3 regions of the Chitinibacter bivalviorum genome follow, and region 1 is predicted to be linked to each of the others. Evidence: predicted binding sites of a transcription regulator. Region 1 holds the regulator's gene; each other region holds the start of a gene.

What was found. The regulator FNR, encoded in region 1, switches genes on or off when oxygen is low (the NO sensors DNR and NnrR bind a similar motif). The targets are predictions, from matches to a motif close to TTGATNNNNATCAA.
Region 2: the regulator FNR is predicted to act here: its motif matches at 2,882-2,895, upstream of HQ393_RS03760 (GbsR/MarR family transcriptional regulator).
Region 3: the regulator FNR is predicted to act here: its motif matches at 2,617-2,630, upstream of HQ393_RS14565 (bacteriohemerythrin).

Annotation. Positions count from the first base shown of each region.
Region 1 is NZ_CP058627.1:917,312-922,065, reverse strand. It holds gene HQ393_RS04215 (GNAT family N-acetyltransferase) at 1-259, shown strand, start outside; gene HQ393_RS04210 (sulfite exporter TauE/SafE family protein) at 285-953, opposite strand; gene hemN (oxygen-independent coproporphyrinogen III oxidase) at 970-2,394, opposite strand; gene fnr (fumarate/nitrate reduction transcriptional regulator Fnr) at 2,551-3,297, shown strand; gene HQ393_RS04195 (hypothetical protein) at 3,322-4,008, shown strand; gene HQ393_RS04190 (PTS sugar transporter subunit IIA) at 4,082-4,567, opposite strand; gene nagE (N-acetylglucosamine-specific PTS transporter subunit IIBC) at 4,591-4,754, opposite strand, start outside.
Region 2 is NZ_CP058627.1:809,194-813,947, forward strand. It holds gene HQ393_RS03750 (cytochrome d ubiquinol oxidase subunit II) at 1-943, opposite strand, end outside; gene HQ393_RS03755 (cytochrome ubiquinol oxidase subunit I) at 943-2,271, opposite strand; gene HQ393_RS03760 (GbsR/MarR family transcriptional regulator) at 2,274-2,849, opposite strand; cobalamin riboswitch at 3,037-3,264, shown strand; gene HQ393_RS03765 (TonB-dependent receptor domain-containing protein) at 3,410-4,754, shown strand, end outside.
Region 3 is NZ_CP058627.1:3,061,610-3,066,363, forward strand. It holds gene HQ393_RS14545 (M14 family metallopeptidase) at 1-478, shown strand, start outside; gene HQ393_RS14550 (glutathione S-transferase family protein) at 475-1,182, opposite strand; gene HQ393_RS14555 (LysR family transcriptional regulator) at 1,261-2,142, shown strand; gene HQ393_RS14560 (antibiotic biosynthesis monooxygenase) at 2,205-2,561, shown strand; gene HQ393_RS14565 (bacteriohemerythrin) at 2,685-3,134, shown strand; gene HQ393_RS14570 (GntR family transcriptional regulator) at 3,320-4,066, opposite strand; gene HQ393_RS14575 (methylenetetrahydrofolate reductase) at 4,219-4,754, shown strand, end outside.

The DNA of each region.
Region 1 (4,754 bases):
TCCCGAGATACCCGATCGCTTTTACCTGCACGACCTGGCCATTCATCCGCAAGCTCGCGGGCAAAATCTAAGCATTTCATTAGCGCACCAGGCCCTGCAGTGGGCTCAGCAAATGGAATATCAAAATGCGATGTTGGTTGCTGTTGAAGGTGCAGAGCAGTTTTGGCAGAAATTGGGGTTTGAAGTCAGTCAGCAGCAAAGTGCATCACTCAGTCAGTATGGCAACGCAAAACTGATGCTCAAAAAATTAGGGGTATGACCGTGTAATTCAATCAAATATTGGACTACAGCAGGATACCCATCAACAAAAACAATTGATAACTCGCCATCGCAATAACTACCAAACCACATAGTCTGCGTACCCAGCTTTTTTGTACGAGAGACTGAACGCGTTTGGCCAACAACCCCATAAGCATTAGATTGGGCAAAGTTCCCAAGCCAAAGGCCAGCATCACACCCGCACCACTCACTGGACTGGCGCTAGCCAAAGCAGAAAGACTAGCGGTATAGACCAGTCCACAGGGTATCCACCCCCAGAGTAAGCCAATTAATGGTGTTTGCCAGACACTGTGCACAGGCAGTAATTTTCGCATCACGGGTTGAACTGCGCGCCATATTGGCTGGCCGATCTTTTCGATGCGCGTCAAAGCTCGGCTCCAACCCGCAATATACAAACCCAGCATGATCAATAGGATGTTTGCAATGACAAACAGATATATTTTGATCGTTTGCAGTGAACCTAGAGTGGCAAAACTGCCCACGCCACCTAGGAATGCACCAATGAGCACATAACCCAGTAGCCGCCCAGCATTAAACCCTAATAAATAGGGCCAACGCGCGCCAGATGGCAGTTGTAAACTAAAGGCTGAAACGATCCCGCCGCACATGCCAATACAATGACCACCACCGAGCAGCCCAGCCAAAAACAAGGCGAGCAGATTAATTTCCAGCATAGGCCAACACACAAAATCAAATCAGGCGAGAATACCTTGCTTGCGTAGTTTTTGTCCGCAAATATTGATCGAATATCATTGCGATCGATCGAATCAGCAAGCGCCCTTTTGCGGTGACAAACAAGCCATCGGCCTCAATCGTGATTAAGCCGTCATCCATTAAAGGCTGTAGCAAAGTGATCTCTTCGGAAAAATAATCCAGAAAATCGATCATATAGCTCACTTCAATCGCCTGATAATACAATTCGAATTGGCACATTAAAGCCTGAATGACTGCGCGGCGAATCAAATCATCGCTATTCATTTGCAGGCCACGGACAACTGGAAACTCGTTGGCATCCAGTTTTTCGTAATACTCTTCAAGTGTTTTCACATTTTGCTGATAATGAGCGCCAATTTTGCCAATTGAAGAGACGCCAAAAGCAAGCAAATCACAGTCCGCATGCGTCGAATAGCCCTGGAAATTACGTTGCAGACGCCCCCGCCGTTGCGCAACAGCCAAATCATCATTCGGCAAGGCAAAGTGGTCCATGCCAATTAATACATACCCCGCCTCAATCAATTGCGTGATTGAGTTTTGCAAGATATCGAGCTTAACATCGGCACTCGGCAGCTCTGCCTCATTAATACGACGCTGCGGCATAAACCGCTCTGGCAAATGCGCATAATTGTATAAAGCAATACGATCAGGACGGAGCGTTAACACACGCTCAATGGTTTTCGCGAGCGATTCTGCCGTTTGCTTGGGTAAACCATAGATGAGATCCACACTCACAGACTTAAACCCATGCATGCGTGCGGCTTCAATCACCGAGCGTGTTTCTTGCTCAGATTGAATCCGATTGACAGCCTCTTGCACCGCTGGATTAAAATCTTGAATCCCGACACTCATGCGATTAAAGCCCAGCTCTGCCAAGGTTTTAATCATGGGCTCGCCCACTTTACGGGGGTCGATCTCGATAGAGAACTCGCCCGTGGGCAAGAGGTCAAAATGAGTACGCACGACATTCATTAAACGAGTAAGCTGCGCCTCCGACATAAACGTCGGCGTCCCGCCGCCTAAGTGCAGCTGCCCCACTTTCGGCCGATTGGGCAACTCAGCAGCGTGCATTTCAATTTCTTTTGTAAGATAATTGATATACAAATCAGCTTTGCCAGTGTCTTTTGTAATAATTTTGTTGCAGCCGCAGTAGTAACATACGGTATTACAGAAAGGAATGTGAAAATAAAGCGACAAAGGATTGAGCAAAGCACCAGGCGAGCGTTGCTGCAAAATACCTCGATATTGCTCAGACGAGATTGGGTGAGTAAAGCGGTCTGCAGTCGGATACGAAGTATAGCGAGGCCCTTTTCCGTCATAGCGGACAATCAATTCACGATCAAAATCAACCACCGCCGATCCAGGCAATTGAGCGCTGCTCAAACTATTCAAAATCGTCATTTTTACTCGTTCTCCATACTAGCAGCGGCAGCTTAAAAGCTAGTACAATGATCCAACTTGATTTATATCAAGTCAAATGCAATGACACTGGGGTATCTACCTCTTCAGAGAGTTACAATACTCCTCCTGCACGTTTATTATTCTTGTGAGATTTTCATGATTTCCCCCATTCAAGTACGCGATCTTTCACCTCGCCACCTGCGTAATTCATGCACCAATTGCAGCTTGCGTGAGTTGTGCCTGCCAATGGGATTATCACAAGATGAAATGCAAGAGCTGGACACCATCATCACTCAAGCCCGCCCGATCAAACGTGGTGAAGCGCTGTATCGTGCTGGCGAGCCATTCCGTTCTTTATATGCAATTCGCCTAGGCTTCTTCAAGGCCAGCGTGATTTCAGAAGATGGCCGCGAGCAAGTAACTGGTTTCCATATGTCAGGTGAACTAATGGGCATGGATGCCATCAGCACTGACGTCCACACTTGCGATGCAATTGCACTCGAAGACAGCGAAGTGTGCGAGTTGCCATTTAATGATATTGAAGATTTATCACGCGAAATCCCACTATTGCAACGCCATTTCCACAGAGTGATGAGTCGCGAGATTGTGCGTGACCATGGCGTAATGCTATTACTTGGCAATATGAAGGCTGAAGAGCGTTTGGCTGCGTTTTTATTGAATCTATCGCAACGGTTTGCAATTCGCGGCTATTCTTCAAGCAGCTTCCACTTACGAATGACTCGTGAGGAGATCGGCAGCTACCTCGGCCTCAAATTAGAAACGGTGAGCCGCACCTTATCTAAGTTTCAAGATCAAGGCTTTATCAAAGTACAGAATCGTTTAATTGAATTAGAAAATATTGATAGCCTGAAAAAGCTACTCAATACTTGCCACGATGAATAATTAAGCCCAACAGGGGGTATATTGATGCAAACCCATCTGATTGCCCCCTCTGAGCTCATACCCTCAATTAGCGCTAGACTCAATTTCAGCCCTCCAAGCGGCCAGTACAGTATTCATCCACTAGAGAGCCAAACAGATACACCCAGCCCAGGCTCGAATCTACTGCTCATCCAAGCTCCAAACGCAGCTTACGCCTGCGAATTAAAGCAGCGCTCACACAATTTAGTTGATGCATTTATTATCCCAGCGCCACTGGCACCCTACTATGGGTTTATTACCCTAGTCAGCGGCGATATTGCATCACTCAATTTACACGCTCCCATCTTAAATTCACTTTCACCCATCAGTAATGGCTGGCTACATTGCGGGAATATCGGTGCAGCAAGCTTTATGCATCAGCTATGGCAAGCACTGCTGACACCGCAAGGCACGAATGTTTTTTTAGCGTGGGATGGTGTAGCCCCCACGTCGACGGGCAATACAAATTTCACCTTAACTCAGCCTGATATTTTGGACCAGTTAGCCAAATTTTTGGCGCAGCAGCAATTACAAACCCAGACACTCGCGAGCCTAGCTCGCAGGTACTTGCTTGAGCATCCGCCTAGCCAATTCATCGCCCACCATCCGCAAACTACTCAGTTATTTCCATTTTTACCGCAAAATGAAGCATCACCCGTACATCAACTCGCCAGTCTGCTAGCCCAATACTGAGTTTGAATACTACTTTCACCTATTAAGCAAAAAAAACGCCACCCGAAGGTGGCGTTTTTGCTAACAGAATCAATTATTTTTGTTTGATCGTGTAGAGCGCGGTTTGCCCTGCAATCACGGAGCCAGATGCTAGCTCGGTCAGTGGTGCAAATTGATCCGCATTCGTAAGAACAATTGGGCTAATCATTGATTTGGCATTTGCACCCAAGTATTCAAGATCTAACTCAAGTACGGGTTGTCCTGCCTTCACGAAACTACCTTGTTCAGCCAGACGGGTAAATCCTTGCCCGCCGAGTTTCACAGTTTCGATACCAATGTGCACAATCAGTTCAACACCTGCATCGTTGATCAGAGCAAAAGCGTGATTGGTATTAAAAATCTTAACCAATTGCCCATCACACGGTGCCACTACCAAATTACCCGTTGGTAAAATGGCCACACCATCACCCACAGCTTTAGTTGCGAATGCCGCATCTGGCACATTCTCTAAAGCCACTACTTCACCCGTTAATGGTGAGAGCAGTACGATCTCGCCGGGGTTAGAGGACTTTGGCGCCACGTTAGACTGTGGCGCTGCCTCAATTACTTTTTTGAAGCTTGACCAGCCAGAACAGCACGCAACGAATCAGCAATCAGCTCAGCTTTAGGGCCAACGATGATTTGAACGCTTTGTTTGTTCAGTTTAATTACACCGCTCGCACCCAAGCTTTTGGCAGCCGCTTCGTTTACCAAATCAGCATCAACGA
Region 2 (4,754 bases), 110 kb from region 1:
AAGCCGCGCCAAACAGCATGATCAGTAGCGCTTCAGGGCTGCTGGCGGCTTGCCAGATCGTGAGCTGGTCGATCACCAAGTGCGGGAAGATGCTGTAAACCAGACCAAAAAACGCCAACACCACAATCCCAACGGTTGCGGCAAAAGGCAGCCAACAAAAATTATCGTTGCCTTGCTGCTGGCGCGCAGCCAATTTGGGTAGTGCATACGCTATGACCGCAAAGAGTGCCGCGGTGAAAATCGGTACTGGTGCGAGCAAGACAATATTGGGCATGCTAAACCACAGCGCAAATACGCGCGGGCTGATCCATGGTGTCGCGATCGATACCAAAATGGTAGCCAAAGCCGCTAGCCACAAACTGCCTTGTGCCCAGCGCACTGCGCGCTGTTGCAATGGGCCAGTCGATTTCATCATCAGCCAACCCGCGCCGAGCAATGCATACGCCGCGGCTAAACTGGCGCCCACCAGCAGGGCAAAGCCCCAAGCGCCCCAGCCGGGGGCAAAGCCAGTGATATAACGTCCAAGCATCACGCCTTGCGAGACGGCGGCGAGCAACGAACCGGCAAAAAACAAGGTATTCCACATCGCCTGATGATGCGCTTTGGCTTTGACGCGAAAATCAAAAGCGACACCGCGCAAAATCAAGCCCAGCAGCATCAATGCGACGGGCAAGTACAGCGCCCCCAGAATCACGCCATGCGCCAGCGGGAAGGCGACCAACAATAAGCCCACGCCAAGCACCAGCCACGTTTCATTGGCATCCCAAAAAGGGCCAATCGACGCGATCATTTTGTCTTTCTCTTGGGTATCTTTCTCAAATTCAAGCAATATGCCAACGCCAAGGTCATACCCGTCGAGAATGACATAGGCGAACATCGAAATCACCATCAGTGCGGCGAAGATGACGGGCAGCCAGTAGGCTAGATCAATGGTATTGAGCATTATTGATTCTCCTGTTCCGCCGCCCCGGCCTTTTTGGCCAGATAAAACACGACTGAGATATACGAAATCAGCAAGAAGACATACAGCGCCAGATACATAATCAGCGTCGATAAAATCATTCCGCCCGGTACATGGGATGCCGCGTCGGCGGTTTTGAGTACGCCTTGCACCAGCCACGGCTGGCGGCCGATTTCGGTGACGTACCAACCTGCCACTGTGGCGACCCAACCGCTAAAGGTCATGGCGATCAGCAGTTTGCTCACTAACGGTGTTGGTTCACCTTGGCGACGTATCTGCCACACCGCCAGCCAGCTCGCCAGTAGCATCAACATACCCACCCCTGCCATAATGCGGAAAGCCCAAAATACTTTTGCCACGGGCGGATGCTCGGCAAATTCATTGAGGCCTTTGATTTCGCCATTGATATCGTGCGTCAAAATCAGGCTGGCAACTTTGGGAATACCAATCGCGTAATCGTTGCTGCGTGTTTCTTCATTCGGCAGCGCGAATAGCATCAATGGCGCGCCGTGTTCGGTATGCCAAATGCCTTCGACGGCGGCGATTTTGGCCGGTTGATGTTTGAGTGTATTCAGGCCATGCATATCGCCGACAAAAATCTGTAAAGGAATCAATGCTGCGGCCAATACGACGCCAGTTTTGAGCGCGGACAGCACACTGGGTATGCGCTGGCCTTTGAGCCAGCGATACGCCGACACGCCTGCAATCAAGAACGCGACGGTTAAGCCCGACGCGATCAGCATGTGCGTGAGTCGATACGGCATCGAAGGATTAAACACCACTTCAAACCAGCTTGTTACATGCGCCTGACCATTGATCATTTCAAAGCCAGTCGGCGTTTGCATCCAAGAATTGAGCACAATAATCCAGAACGCCGACAAGGTCGTCCCGCCGGCCACCAACACGGTCGCCAGCGTGTGCATGCGATTGCTCACTTTTTTCTGGCCAAACAGCATGATGCCGAGGAAGGTCGCTTCAAGGAAAAACGCCGTCAATACTTCATACGCCAGTAGCGGCCCGGCGATATTGCCGACGGTATTCATAAAGCCCGGCCAGTTGGTGCCAAACTGAAAACTCATCGTGATGCCGGACACGACGCCCAGCGCAAAGGTCAGCGCGAAGATTTTGACCCAAAAGCCATACGCCTCCATCCATTTGGCGTCACCCGTTGAATTAAAGCGCAGCTTGAAAAACAGCAGTACCCAGCCCATCGCGATACTGATGGTGGGAAATAAAATGTGGAAGGTGATATTAGCGGCAAACTGAATCCGCGCCAGTATCACGGGGTCGAGTAGGGCATCGGGAAGCATGATTATTCCTTGGTCGGATTGGCATCGCTACCACCCATAAAGGCAGGTAGCTTTTGTTTGAATTCGAGAAATTTCTGTACTTGCGAGCCCAGTTTCATTAGCTTTTGCAGTGTTTCAACGTCAAGGCGTTGAATATCGCTGAACCAACTGGTCGTCAGGTCGATCAAATCGTGCATTTGTTCCATTCGCGCTTGCGCGTGGCGGTCGGCCTCGTTGCTCGGTGATTCAAGCAGCGCACCGCGCAGCATCGTTAGCGTTGGGTCCACTTCGCGTTTTTTGCGCTCTTCGGCCAGCGTTTGGAAAATCACCCAGACGTCTTCAGGCGTGGAGTAATACTCGCGGCGATCGCCCGGTAAATGCTGCAATTTCACCAAACGCCATGACACCAGCTCCTTGAGCCCCATGCTGATATTGGAACGCGAAAAGCCCAGCGCTTCGGCCATTTCGTCGGCGTTGAGCGGCTTTTCACTCACAAACAGCAGCGCATACATCTGGCCGACGGTGCGGTTAATGCCCCAATGGCTGCCCATTTCGCCAAAGTGCAGCACGAAAGATTGGATAAGTGGAGTGAGGTTCATGGAAGTTTTGAATTTTCAGTAATTTGTGAAATTTGATCCAAATCATATTCTTACTCCCAGCACATAGCAATGCAGCGGCGGTTTAGCTGGCGATTGTATTTAGCTATGTATTCGATTGAAAAAACCTAAGTCGCAACTTAAATCGATTTGTCATATTCGCGACAGGTAGGCGCGAGTGCTTTGCGCTACAATGCGCGCCAGCAAAGGTGAGGCGGCGTATGGATAATCCTAAAAGTCGCCTTTAAACGGGAAACAGGTTCAATGCCTGTACTGCCCCTGCAACGGTAAAACAGTGTGAATCGGTCTGGCGTTTGAATACGCAGCCACTGTCGGAATGATGGCGCAATGCCAACGATGGGAAGGCGATCGATTAAGTCTGTTGAGTCCGGATACCGGCCTTGCGAGTTATTACGCTCAGGCGCAATAGCTGTGACGTACGGCAGGGTGGCCGTGGCGACAGATTTCTAGCCGCATTGCCGGCGACATTCCTGTTGATGCCATTTAAGTCTCCTGCCGCTTTATTGATGCAATACGCTGTGGGTGTATTGCCGGAGACTTAAATGAATACGCGCTTTTCCAAGTTATACCTCGTTGTTTTATCTACCCTAGCCGCAACCGCTCATGCCGAAGTGACTCAACTCGATGAAGTGGTGGTGACGGCCGCCCGTATCGCTCAGCCTGCACGTGAAGTGGTGGGCGATGTGACCGTGATTGATGCGGCCGAATTAGAAAACCAAAACAATACGACGCTCCCCGAATTGCTCGCTCGCCAGCCCGGTATTCAGGTGGCCAGCAACGGTGGCGCAGGAAAATCGGGCGCGATCTATATTCGTGGCGCGAACGCGCAGCAAACCGTGGTGTTGATTGATGGCGTCCGTTATGGCTCGGCAACGACGGGTCAGGCGGCTTTGCAGCATTTACCGCTTGAACAAATCGATCGCATCGAGATTTTGCGCGGCACAGCCGCCAGCTTGTACGGCGCAGACGCCATTGGTGGCGTGATTCAGATTTTTACCAAGCAAGGCGGCAAAGGCTTTCAACCTAGTGCCAAACTTGGTTACGGCACTGAAAATAGCTGGGATATGAGCGCCAATGTCAGCGGTGGCAACGAGCAAACCCATTACGCTTTAGGCGTAGCGTACAGCCAAACAGACGGCATCAGCGCCTTGGCGGTACCCAAATATCAAAAATACAGTAGCGATAAAGACGGCTACAAAAACCTGAGCGTTTCAGCATCGGCCAGCCACAGCTTTAATGAGCGCAATGAAATTGGCGGTAGTGTGTTGATCGCGCAGGTGAAAAACCAATACGACAATGCGTATGCCACCAACACCTACAATTATCGCGATGAAGGCAGCAATGGTAGCGGTACGATCTGGAGCAAAAACCAGCTGACCGATATTTGGGCGAGCAAATTGCAAGCGGGGCTAAGCGTTGATAATTCGTTTAACTATGCGCCAGCGACGTCCTATAGCCCTGAAAAGAGCCAATTCAAGACACAACAAAGCCAGTTTGCTTGGCAAAATGATATTAAAGCAGGCCCGGGCGTACTGACTTTGGCCGCCGAAACCTTGCTGCAAGCAGTGTCAGGTACGACGCAATACGATGTGGATTCGCGCCGGATTAATAGCGTTTGGGGCGGCTACTTGGCGCATCTGGGCGATGTAACGCTGCAAGCAAATCTGCGTAACGATGACAACTCGCAATTTGGCAACGATACCAACGGCACGATCGGTGCAAGCTGGGCCTTTGCCAATGCTTGGCAAGTTGGCGCGAGCTATGCAACAGGTTTCCAAGCTCCAACTTTCAATGAGCTGTACTACCCAGGCTACGGCAATCCGGATCTGAAACCGGCGCAATCTAAAAACGCCGAGGCATTTTTGCGTTATGCGCAGAAAACTCTGC
Region 3 (4,754 bases), 1.4 Mb from region 1:
CCCCGCGCCCGAAGCGGCTGCGGCGATGAAATGCGTGCAGGCGCAAGCCGCCCGCTATGCGGTGCACATTGATTTGCACGAAACGACCGATACCGACAACAGCGAATTTGGCCCCGCTAAAGCCGCCCGCGATGGCGTGGCGTTTGAATATCACGACATTCCCGATGGCTTTTATCTGGTTGGCGATAGCGAAAAACCGGCCGCGGATTTTCAGCGCAGCATCATCGACGCCGTGGCCAAAGTCACCCACATCGCCGCCGCCGATGCGCAAGGCTGCTTGATCGGCGAGCCATTGCAGCAATTGGGCGTGATCAACTACGCCAAAAAAGCGCTCGGGCTGTGTGGCGGCATCACCGACGCGCCGCTGGTGACGACCACCGAAGTCTATCCCGACAGCCCTAGCGCCAATGCCGAGCAATGCAATCAGGCACAGGTTGCCGCAATTAGTGCGGCGCTACGCTACGCCGCCGCCAATTAAGCTGGGGCTAGGCAAAAGTCGGTCGCGGCCGTGCTAGGCATGGCTTGCATTTTGGCCGCTAGCGCCGAATTTCTTTGGCTTAAAAACTGCCGTAATTGCGCGGGGTAATCAGCGCTGACCGCATGGGCGATCGAGGCGCGTTGTTGCAGCGCCTTGCGCCATGCTTGTACCTTGGGCGTGGCGGCAAAAAAGTCGAAATCGGCGATCTGCTCAAACACCTCAAAATAGCGAAATACGGGGCCAAAAGCGGCATCGACCAGCGAGAGCTGCTCGCCAGCAAAAAAGGGCGCGCGATTGAGCGCCGATTCCAAGGTGGCCAGCTTGCTGCGGATTTCGTCGGCCTTGGCTGCCAAAGTTGCGGCATCGGGCGCGGTGTAAAAGCCGGCAATGCTGTTGAGCGTGGCTGAAGCAAACTCGATCCAGCCGCGATGCTGGGCTTTTTGGATCGGATCTTGCGGGTGCAGAGCTGGCGCGATGGTTTCATCGAGATATTCGCAAATCACGGCAGACTCAAAAATCGGCTGATCATCCACCAGCAACAGCGGTGTTTTGCCCAAGGGCGAAATGCGCAAAAACCAATCGGGCTTGTTTGCCAGATCAATATCGACCCGAGTGAAAGGGATGTTTTTTTCCGCCAGCACAATCGCGGCGCGTTGCACATATGGGCACAGAGGGTGGCTGATCAGCGTGAGTTGGGTGGCCATGATGATTCCTGCTTGAGTGGGGGATGGCCTTACTCTAGTATTGCACTTATGCAAGATAAATAGGCATTGCTACAAGCTATGAATGCAAAATTGCAATACAAGCTCAGTGCGGCTGATCTGGAGCTGATCTTGGCGCTGGTGCGTACGCGCAAATTGGCCGAGGCGGGTGAGCGATTGGCGCTGGATGCGTCAACGGTGTTTCGCACTTTGCAGCGTATCGAGCGCGGGCTGGGGGCAAATTTGTTTGAGCGCTCACGCCAAGGCTACGCGCCGGGTGAGTTGGCGCTGGCTTTGGCTGCTCAAGCTGAACAGCTCGAAACGCTGCTGGAAACTGCGCGCGCGAGTGCGCAATTGCAGCCTGATCAGCTGCTTGGCACGGTGCGAATCACCACCACCGATGGCGTCTTGCATCAGCTGGTCGCCCCCGCTTTGCCGCCGCTGTTGCAAGCGCATCCGCAATTGCGCTTCGAGCTGCATGCTGGCAATGAGTTGGCCAGCTTGACGCGACGCGACGCCGATATCGCCGTGCGCGCCACGCAGCGCCCACCTGCACACCTGATCGGCAAAAAACTTGGGCCGATCCGCATGGCACCGTATGCGGCCAAAGCCGCAGCGATCAACTGGGATGATGCGCTGGCAGGGCGAGCCATGTGGATCGCGCCCGACGACGGCTTGCCTGAGCATCCATCGGTGCTGTGGCGGCAGCGCCATTTGCCCAAAATCAGCCCGCAATTTCGGGTGGGCAGCATCATGACGGTGATGGAGCTGATCGCACAGGGCTTGGGGGTAGGGCTGCTGCCGATTTTTATGGGGCAAGCTCACCCCGCACTGGCGCAAATCGACGACGAAATCACCGAATGCCAAACCGAATTATGGCTACTGACCCACGCCGAATCTCGCCACCTGCGGCGGGTCTCGACGGTGTACACGCATTTGGCTGAAAACCTAAAGCTGGTCTAGGGTATTGCTCTGTAATCATTCATCAAGTTAATTTTCTAGTTAATACATAGGGGTAGTATTGGATGTACTCAGCGACTTTTATCTTCACTGCCAAAGAATACGATCACGAATTTCACGCGCTCGACGCGCTGATTGCCACTGCCGCCAAAGAGAGCATCGGCTACATCGGTGAGGAGGCTTGGGAAGACCCCCAAACCGGTCGCATCGCCAATGTGTATTACTGGGAAAACGAGGCGGGTCTGAAAGCGCTGATCGCCCACCCCAAACACATCGAAGCGAAAAAACGCTACAGCGAATGGCTCGGTGGCTATCAGGTCATCATCTCGCAAGTGCTCAAAACCTATGGCGACGGGCAACTGGGGCATGTGCTTAGCCAGCGTGTCGAGGAGTCGGTACTAGGGCAGCGCCAAGCCAACTGATTGATGGAGCAAAGTATTGCAAGATTACAACTGAAAGACAGGGCTTTCATGCTTGTTGAGCTAGATCAAATAATCTAGCCCCTCGCCTCGGCAGTATGTGCTCATTATCCGTGGAGCAACATAATGAGCTTACTGATTGAATGGAATGATGCCCTCTCGGTGGGTATTCAAGAAATCGACGAGCAGCATAAAGTATTAGTCAATTTACTCAATGAGTTACACGATGCCATTCGCCAGCATCACGGACGGGAAGCGTCGGTGGCCATTTTGCAGCGTTTGGCAGATTACACGCGAATTCACTTCACGGTAGAAGAAAGCCTGATGCGTATTTTGGGCTATCCCGATTACGAAGCGCATAAAGGCCATCACGAAGATTTGATCGCTCAGATGAATGATTTGCAAGAGCGCCTCAATAAGGGCGAAGCGATTTCTTTTGAGCTGCTGCATTTTCTCAGAAACTGGCTGACCAACCACATCATGGAAGGCGATCAACGCTATGTGGAGCACTTCCTGTCACGCGGCGCACAAAAGAGCTGGCACAAGAAAAGCTGGCTGGAGCGCTTCTGGTCGTAAGTGCTGCAGCGCAAATGATGGCTGAAATGGACGGGGGCAGCGATGCCCCCTTTTTTTATAGCGTGGCGCTGAGGGTGACCTGCTGTGGCGCCAAACTTGCCTATCTCGCGAACCCTGATCCCATAGGCAAGCAGCGTGGAGGACGATTTGCTTGCCCATGCTGCGAGTGTTTGTAATCTGAGGATTTAGCGATTGAGTTCGACTTCATAGTGGTAGTAATCGCTGCGGAAATAGGACTGAGTCAGCTCGAGTGGGCGGCCATCGGCTAGGTAGGCGACGCGGGTCAGGCGTAGCATGGCCTGCCCACTCGTAAAACCACACTGGATCGCCATGGCTGGATTGCACATCTCTGCACCCACCTCTTCGACTGCACGCCCGATGGTTAATTGATTGGCCGCGAGGCAGGTATACAGCGAATGTTCTACCAGTTGCGGCTCAGGTAGCAAGGCCGCGGGCAAGCTACTGCACTCGTAGCCAATGGCGACATCATTGGCAAGGCGGATACGTTCCAGTCTGGCAATTTTCTCGCCATTATCCAGATCCAAGCGCCATTGCACTTCCCGATCTGGTGTGCAGATCTCTCGTTTGAGCCAGATCGAATTGGGTGTAAAGCCGCGTGCACGGATTAACTCGGAAAAGCCGGTCGGGTGGGTGATGGGCTGATTGATTTTTGGCGTAATCTGGTAATTGACGCCATCGCGACGTACGATCCAGCATTCTTGGGCCAGCATATTGAATGCGGTTTGTACAATACTCGGCATTAAATTGTAGTGGCGGGCAAAGTCGCTTGGCGCGGGTAAATAATCGTCCGCTTTCCATTGCCCAGCAATCACCAGTTGCTTGAGATAATTAAAAAACTGAATCTCGCTGGGTTTGTTGGCTTTATTGGCAGGGGGCAGCGGTAAGCGAAGTTCACTATCGTTCATCAACATGGGCTTTACCTTGTAAGGGACTCTTACCCACTATAGTCAAAGCGAGCAAATATCTCCTAATGCCGATTCTGCTTGCACTTAGCTTGGTAGTGCATTGCGCTGATCAGGACAAAACAGCGTAAAATCCCGCTCAAACGACAACGAGTCTGCTCATGCCTACCTCACTGCACACCAAAATCGCGCAACGCCAATCGGGTATTTTGCTCTACGGCATTACGCCGCCCAAGGCCAATAACACGCCGGAGAAAATGGCTGAGATTGCGGCGCTGCAAATCGAGCGCATTGCGCCGCTGAATGTGGATGGGCTGGTGCTGTATGACATTCAGGATGAGGCCGATCGCACCGATGCGACGCGGCCGTTTCCGTTTATGGCGACACTCGATCCGCTGGTGTATAGCCGCGATTATCTGGCGCCGCTCGATGTGCCAAAGATCAACTACCGCTGCGTGGGCAAGTATTCGCCAGAGGTATTTCGCGCGGATTTGATGGCGATGAACGACGGCGTGTCGGTGTTTGTCGGCGCGGCCTCGCGCGAGCAACAGGTGTCGCTGACCGTAGCGCAAGCGTATGCGCTGCGCCGCGAGACCAATCCTGCGCTGTTGGTCGGCGGTGTGGCGATTCCTGAGCGGCATTTGGTGAAGCACGATGAGCATATTCGCGTCGCGCACAAAGTGACCGAGGGGTGTTC